One region of the Neobacillus solisequens genome, then DNA from elsewhere that is predicted to be linked to it. Evidence: riboswitches for the same ligand, from Rfam matches in the RefSeq annotation. Region 1 holds a riboswitch; the other holds the start of a gene.

Region 1 (3,412 bases):
TTACGAGGAATTAATCCAGGATCCCGATCATGTTTCCTTACTAGAACAAATTGATATATTGGTAGATGGAAGATTTGAGCTGAAAAAGCGCGATTTGACTTTAAGATATAAAGGAAGCTCCAACCAGCGCATCATTAATGCGCCAAAAACCCTTGAGAGCGGAGAGATTATCGAAGAAATTTCGTAAATACAGGACCGGCCATGTTTCAGTCATGGCCGGTGTTTTTAATGATCAAACTGAGGCTCATCAACGTGTACAGACGCGCGGAAACAAGAAATAAATCTTCATAATGATGGTTTACATATTGATCAATAACAGAAATCCCTTTATAAAATTCATCCACCAAGTATATAGTATATTTTTCATTCCAGTCGTACTGATTGATTCTCTTAAGCTCATCCGCGATGATTTGGAATCTGTACTCTTCAATAAAAAGTTTGATTTGATACAACTTATCAGCATTTTTAATACTAGAACTGCTGCGGTTTTCATAATGTATATAGATAAACTTAATAAAACGATTGATATTGTCCGCAAGCAGATTGGCTTTTTGCATCTGGAATTCCATGATCGCATCTCCCCGAATTCTTTTTTAACAAGATTGTATGTTTTGAAACAGCCAACTATCACCATGTTTTGTTGCAGCAGAAAACATATGGTATCCTGTTAAGGTAGTAACAATACAGGAGGAAAAAATATGGCTATTATCGATATCACTGTAATCCCAGTTGGGACCGGTACACCAAGCGTGAGCGAATATGTAGCAGAAATACATAGAGTACTTCAGCAATACGAGGGAAGAGTGAAATACCAGTTGACACCGATGAGCACGTTAATCGAAGGCGAACTGCCATTATTGATGGAAATTGTACAAGAAATTCATGAAGTGCCGTTTAAGAAAGGGTTGCAACGGGTTTGCACGAACCTAAGGATTGATGATCGCCGCGATAAGGAAAATTCGATGGAGCGGAAGTTACAATCTGTTCAGGCAAAATTATAAAGATCCTCTCAAGAAAAAGTCGAAAGTTGTCGACAGAATGAAAAAAACATTGTAGAATAGTTCCATAATTAAATAATTCCGTCGAGACGGAAAGAGGTTCTAGCTACCCTCTATAAAAAACTATGGAAAACAGGACTGCTTTCTTTAGTGGGCCTGTTTTTCTATTTTAAAGGAGAGTTATTCATGAAAAATGATAAAGCAATAGTTGTATTTAGTGGTGGTCAGGACAGTACCACTTGTTTATTTTGGGCATTAAAGAACTTTAAAGAAGTAGAAGCGGTTACGTTTAACTATAATCAAAGGCACAGTCTAGAAATTGAATGCGCCAAAAATATTGCAAATGAACTGGGTGTCAGGCACCATATTTTAGATATGTCGTTATTAAATCAGTTAGCTCCTAATGCTTTAACCCGTGATGATATTGAAGTAAAAGAGGGCGAAGAGGGTGAATTGCCATCCACTTTTGTTCCAGGAAGAAATCTATTGTTTATTTCGTTTGCCGGCGTTCTGGCTAGTCAAGTAGGGGCAAAGCATATTGTTACCGGAGTGTGTGAAACGGACTTTAGCGGTTATCCGGATTGCCGTGATGTGTTTATTAAATCGTTAAACGTCACCTTAAACCTGTCCATGGATCAGGAATTTGTCATCCACACCCCATTAATGTGGATTGATAAAGCAGACACGTGGAAAATGGCAGATGAATTAAATGCCTTGGATTTTGTCCGCGAAAAAACGTTAACCTGCTATAACGGAATTATTGCGGATGGCTGCGGCGAATGTCCAGCATGCAAATTGAGAAAAAGAGGCCTCGATCAGTATTTAAGCACAAGGAAGGAGGCATAACTCCATGTATGGTTTTCGAATTGTAGATAAGCTACAAAAAATCGATGAGGATATTTCGCGTGACCAGCTAAAATATCATTCAAAACGAGTGCTGGTCAGCAAGGAATTTACCTTTGATGCGGCCCACCATTTGCACAATTATGAAGGCAAGTGCAAAAACCTTCATGGCCACACCTACAGAGTCATTTTTGGTGTTAGCGGATTTACGGACGAACGTGGCCTTATGATTGATTTTGGCGACATAAAAGAAATTTGGAAAAATGAAATTGAGATTCATCTCGATCATCGCTACTTAAACGAAACCTTGCCACCAATGAATACGACAGCAGAAAATATGGTGGTTTGGATTTTCGAAAAAATGAAAGAGGCACTGGATCAAATGCCTCAATACCTTGGAGCAAGAGTGGAGTTTGTCCGTTTATTTGAAACGCCTACCAGCTACGCCGAAGCAAGACGGGAGTGGATGGAAGTTGAGTAAAATTCCTGTTATGGAAATTTTCGGACCGACCATCCAAGGAGAGGGAATGGTAATCGGGCAAAAAACCATGTTTGTGCGTACCGCCGGTTGTGATTATTCCTGTTCCTGGTGTGACTCTGCGTTTACCTGGGACGGAACCGGAAAAGAGTTAACCATACAAATGACTGCAGAAGAAATTTGGCAGGAGCTCGTTAGCCTTGGCGGAGATGGATTTTCCTTTGTTACGATCTCTGGAGGGAATCCAGCCTTATTAAAAAATCTTAACAGTTTAATAGAATTATTAAAGAAAAATCATATAAACATCGGATTAGAAACACAAGGCAGCACGTGGCAAGATTGGTTTTACCAAATCGATGAATTAACAATTTCACCAAAACCGCCAAGTTCAGGAATGAACACCAATTTTGAAACACTTGACCAAATAATTGAAAACCTAATGAAAGCAGACCATTCTCGAAATGTCAGCTTAAAGGTCGTTGTTTTCAATGGGGAAGATTACGAATATGCGAAAAATGTCCATTTCCGTTATCCTGAGGTTCCGTTTTTCTTCCAGGTAGGAAATGATGATAACAAAACGAATGAAAATCAGCAGTTAGTAAGTCAATTAATTGATAAATATGAATGGCTGATCGAAAAAGTCATGAAAGATCACGAGCTTAAAAACGTAAAAGTGTTGCCGCAATTGCATACGTATGTTTGGGGAAACAAGCGCGGCGTATAGTTTTATAGAGGAAAAAGGGGAGAAATGATGAGTACTATAAATAAAGAGAAAATTCAAGAAGCAGTACGTTTACTATTAGAAGCGGTTGGTGAAGATCCAAACAGAGAGGGGCTTTTGGATACTCCAAAACGTGTGGCCAAAATGTATGAAGAAATGTTTGCCGGCTTAACGATTGATCCGAAAGTGTATTTCGAAACCATTTTCACCGAAGACCACGAAGAAGTAGTATTGGTAAAGGATATTCCATTTTACTCGATGTGCGAGCATCATCTCGTTCCGTTCTTCGGCAAAGCACATGTAGCTTACATTCCTAAAAATGGTCGGGTGACAGGACTAAGCAAATTGGCCAGAGCGGTGGAAGCTATATCT
Region 2 (3,412 bases), on a different contig from region 1:
AACTTGTCCAGTGCATTAATGGCTTCCTTCCGGGTTGAGTCCATTTTCACCATACCCTGAGGCGGACCTGCAGTTGCCCCTTGCTGTATAGTAGTATCCACCGTTTGTTGTGCCTCGTTTGAGTGCACAAACGATTCAGAAGCAGTAAGGAAGGCGTTCACCTTTTTTACCATGGTTCTGAATTCTGAATTATTTTTGTATGCCGTTAACTGTTTCTTTACAGTAGCTTCTCGAGTTGCTACATCCTTCTGAATAGCTGACATTTCTTCAGCATCATCACGTGCATCCATAATGGAAGTAGATTGTGTCTTTATGTATTCGATATTTGATTTTAGATCCTCGAGTTGGACAATGGGTACAAGACGTGAATCATTCAATTCTTTTACCTTTGAATGTAAATCGGAAATTTGATTGAATGAAACGTAGCCAATGATAGCAAGAAATAAGAAAAAACTTGCAGTTAAAACGCTAATTTTTTGAGCAAACCTAAAGTTCTTAAAAAAATTCATAATGATGCCAGCCTCCTGATGATAAATTACATATGAGGACATTTAAGCATATGTTCCTTAAGTTTTCCTTAAGCAAAAGGCTATGTTGTAGAATACTGTTGATTTTGTCCTGCTAAGAATATTACGAAGTGTCACCTAATATATAATTCATTTTATAAAACTGAATGTTTGCTTTACTGTATTTGAAAAATAACCGGAAAAATTCCACTAAATTTGGGAAATACCCATATTTTCTTGAAAATAAGCGGAATTTTCCCCTTATTTGATCTAAAACTTTGAGTTTTAGCCTATTTAGATTAGTTAAGCGGATTTCTCCGCTTATATCTGCTTCTTTTGCTTACTCTTCATCTATTAGCCGGATTTCTCCGCCTATCAATTCCTTTACCTCACGAAACCAACAATCAATATTAATAGAGTCAAGCAAAAAAAAGAGCTACTGTCTGGTCAAACGATCAGACAATAGCTCTAAATATTTATACGATTTTATCAAAGTGTACACGTTTATTAATGAAATACATAATCGGCATTCCCACGGCCATCACGACTAATTCTCCAGCAGCAGTAGTTAACCATGTAAACAAGAAGGGCAGTTTAATGGCTAGGTGTAATTCAATGGCAATGAGGAACATTGTAAAAGTAAAGACAATCGTATTCACGATCATTCGTGTCCATATGCATTTAATAAACTTTGCACATAAAATCGTGATTAACAAGGCGATTAATGATTGACCCACGCCAAATATAAGGTCGGCCTTCATTGGTGAAAAGAACAGATTAGTAAGAAAAACGCCAAGAATAATGCCATAAAGATATTTTTTGTTAAATACAACCAGATGGTTAAACATTTCTGATACGCGGAACTGTACTTGTGTGAATCCAAATGGCTGGATTAGAGCTGAAACAGCAATGTACAAGGCAGCAACAATTCCGTTGACTGCAATTTCTTTGATTCTACTTTGTGATTTGTCCGGTTGATAATGAACACCGAACGCTTCATTTGTTTTCTCCATATTCATTTCTCCTTAGTTTTTTTAAGTGGGAGGTTCTCGAACCACTAGTTAGTTACCTGCAAACTAGTATAATAATATAGAACGTACAAACAGTCAATGACACTTTTTTAAACTTGTTATAAACTAGGTAAGAATGATAACAGAATGAGGGAATGCACATGAGCTTAGTTGAAATTATTGTATTAAACAAAGAGGATGCCATAATGGCAGAGGCAAATGGAGCAGATCGATTAGAATTAGTATCTGCCATAGGAGAAGGTGGATTAACCCCCAGTTACGGAATTATCAAAACAGTGGTAAACAGTGTTGATATCCCAGTAATGGTCATGGTGCGTCCGCATAGCTGCTCCTTTACCTATCTAAAAAATGAATGGTCCGCCATGAAGGATGATATAAAAATGATCAAGGAACTAGGTGCGGCAGGGATTGTTTTTGGTGCGCTTACGGAGCACGGGACTTTGGATTTTGAGTTTCTATCAATGGTATTGGAAGAATGCAAAGGTCTCTCGGTTACGTTTCACCGGGCAATCGACGAAACCAACCCCCTTGGACTTTATCAATCGCTCATTGGCAGTTCCTTTCATGTGGACCGCATTTTAACTTCTGGAGGAAATCCGACGGCAATTGAAGGAATCAGCACATTAAAAGAGATGATCCAACAATCGAAACAATCTGCGCATTATCCAATCATCATGCCCGGTTCTGGACTGTCCTTAGATAATATAGAATTTGTTCACAAAGAGCTTCGTGCCAGTGAATATCATTTTGGCTCTGCGGTCAGGATGGGAGGAAGCTTCCAGAATCAAATTGAAGGAAACAAGATCAAACAATTAAAAGAATTGCTTACGTAAATGAAAACACCCAAATATGCCTTTGGGTTGTTTTCGTTTAGGACATAGCCCGTAATCCGATTACCCCAATCATGATTAAGCCCACACTAATAAACCGCCCGATATTTTTGGATTCACCAAAAAGGTACATGTTAATTAAAACGGCTCCAGCAGTGCCAATCCCCGTCCAGACTGTATAGGCTATACTTAACTGTATATAATGGAATGATGTATACAAAAATACAAAGGAAAGTCCAAACCCGCCAATATAAAGAAGTCCATTTCGGATCGATTTTTTTTGGCTATATAATTTTAAACCTGCAGCCCCGATTACCTCACTGGCAGCAGCCAATATTAAAAACAACCAGCCCATTGTCAGGCGACCTCCTTCCTAACCTCTTTATGTTCTTCACGATGATCAGCAAGATTCAAGCCAATCACTCCGATTACAATGAATGCCATAAACAGTAATTTAAGAGTGTTCATGCTTCCACCAAACAGAAATATATCCATTAAGACCGTCCCTATTGTACCAACACCAGCAAAAACCGAGTAAACGGTACCCGTTGGCAAACTTTCACAAGCCTTAGGCAAGATGTGGAAGTCAGTAAAAATGATGGCGATAACCATACCCCATTCCCACCAAGTGACGGCTGTGTTAAATCCATATACCCACATTAACTCAAAGATGCAGGTCATTCCTACATACATCCAGGCTTTGTTCATTTTTATCACCTCGTGTTGCACCCTAATTTTGAATTAAGTCATTATTTTAGAATACCATAAATACAAGAAAAGATGTTTAATCTGATAAAGTACTGTAAGGAAATGTTCATCATTTACTGAAAGTGTGATTTATATCACGAAATAACTTTATTCACCTTATTATAATTAGAAATACAGGGAAAAAATGTTAGGAGGATGGTGAGTAAATTTGGAAATTCCATTTAGATCACTTTATACCGAAATTGGTGGGCAGGAAACGATTAATAAACTGGTTGAGGCCTTTTACCCTCGTGTTTATGACGATCCAGATTTGGCACCATTATTCGAAGGGGATATG

Evidence for each region. A riboswitch is a leader RNA that binds a small molecule or an ion and turns the genes downstream of it on or off. The one in region 1 is predicted to bind preQ1.
Region 2: it holds a riboswitch for preQ1, as region 1 does, so the genes downstream of both, ACI3K6_RS13060 (QueT transporter family protein) here and queC (7-cyano-7-deazaguanine synthase QueC) in region 1, are expected to answer to the same signal.

The regions. Positions count from the first base shown of each region.
Region 1 covers NZ_JBKFGJ010000002.1:550,812-554,223, forward strand. The annotation lists gene nrdG (anaerobic ribonucleoside-triphosphate reductase activating protein) at 1-187, shown strand, start outside; gene ACI3K6_RS03180 (hypothetical protein) at 207-569, opposite strand; gene ACI3K6_RS03185 (MTH1187 family thiamine-binding protein) at 699-1,001, shown strand; PreQ1 riboswitch class I at 1,089-1,131, shown strand; gene queC (7-cyano-7-deazaguanine synthase QueC) at 1,185-1,844, shown strand; gene queD (6-carboxytetrahydropterin synthase QueD) at 1,849-2,322, shown strand; gene queE (7-carboxy-7-deazaguanine synthase QueE) at 2,315-3,043, shown strand; gene folE (GTP cyclohydrolase I FolE) at 3,071-3,412, shown strand, end outside.
Region 2 covers NZ_JBKFGJ010000011.1:331,197-334,608, reverse strand. The annotation lists gene ACI3K6_RS13065 (methyl-accepting chemotaxis protein) at 1-509, opposite strand, end outside; gene ACI3K6_RS13060 (QueT transporter family protein) at 983-1,519, opposite strand; PreQ1 riboswitch class I at 1,526-1,570, opposite strand; gene ACI3K6_RS13055 (copper homeostasis protein CutC) at 1,678-2,370, shown strand; gene ACI3K6_RS13050 (DMT family transporter) at 2,408-2,722, opposite strand; gene ACI3K6_RS13045 (DMT family transporter) at 2,725-3,075, opposite strand; gene ACI3K6_RS13040 (globin domain-containing protein) at 3,284-3,412, shown strand, end outside.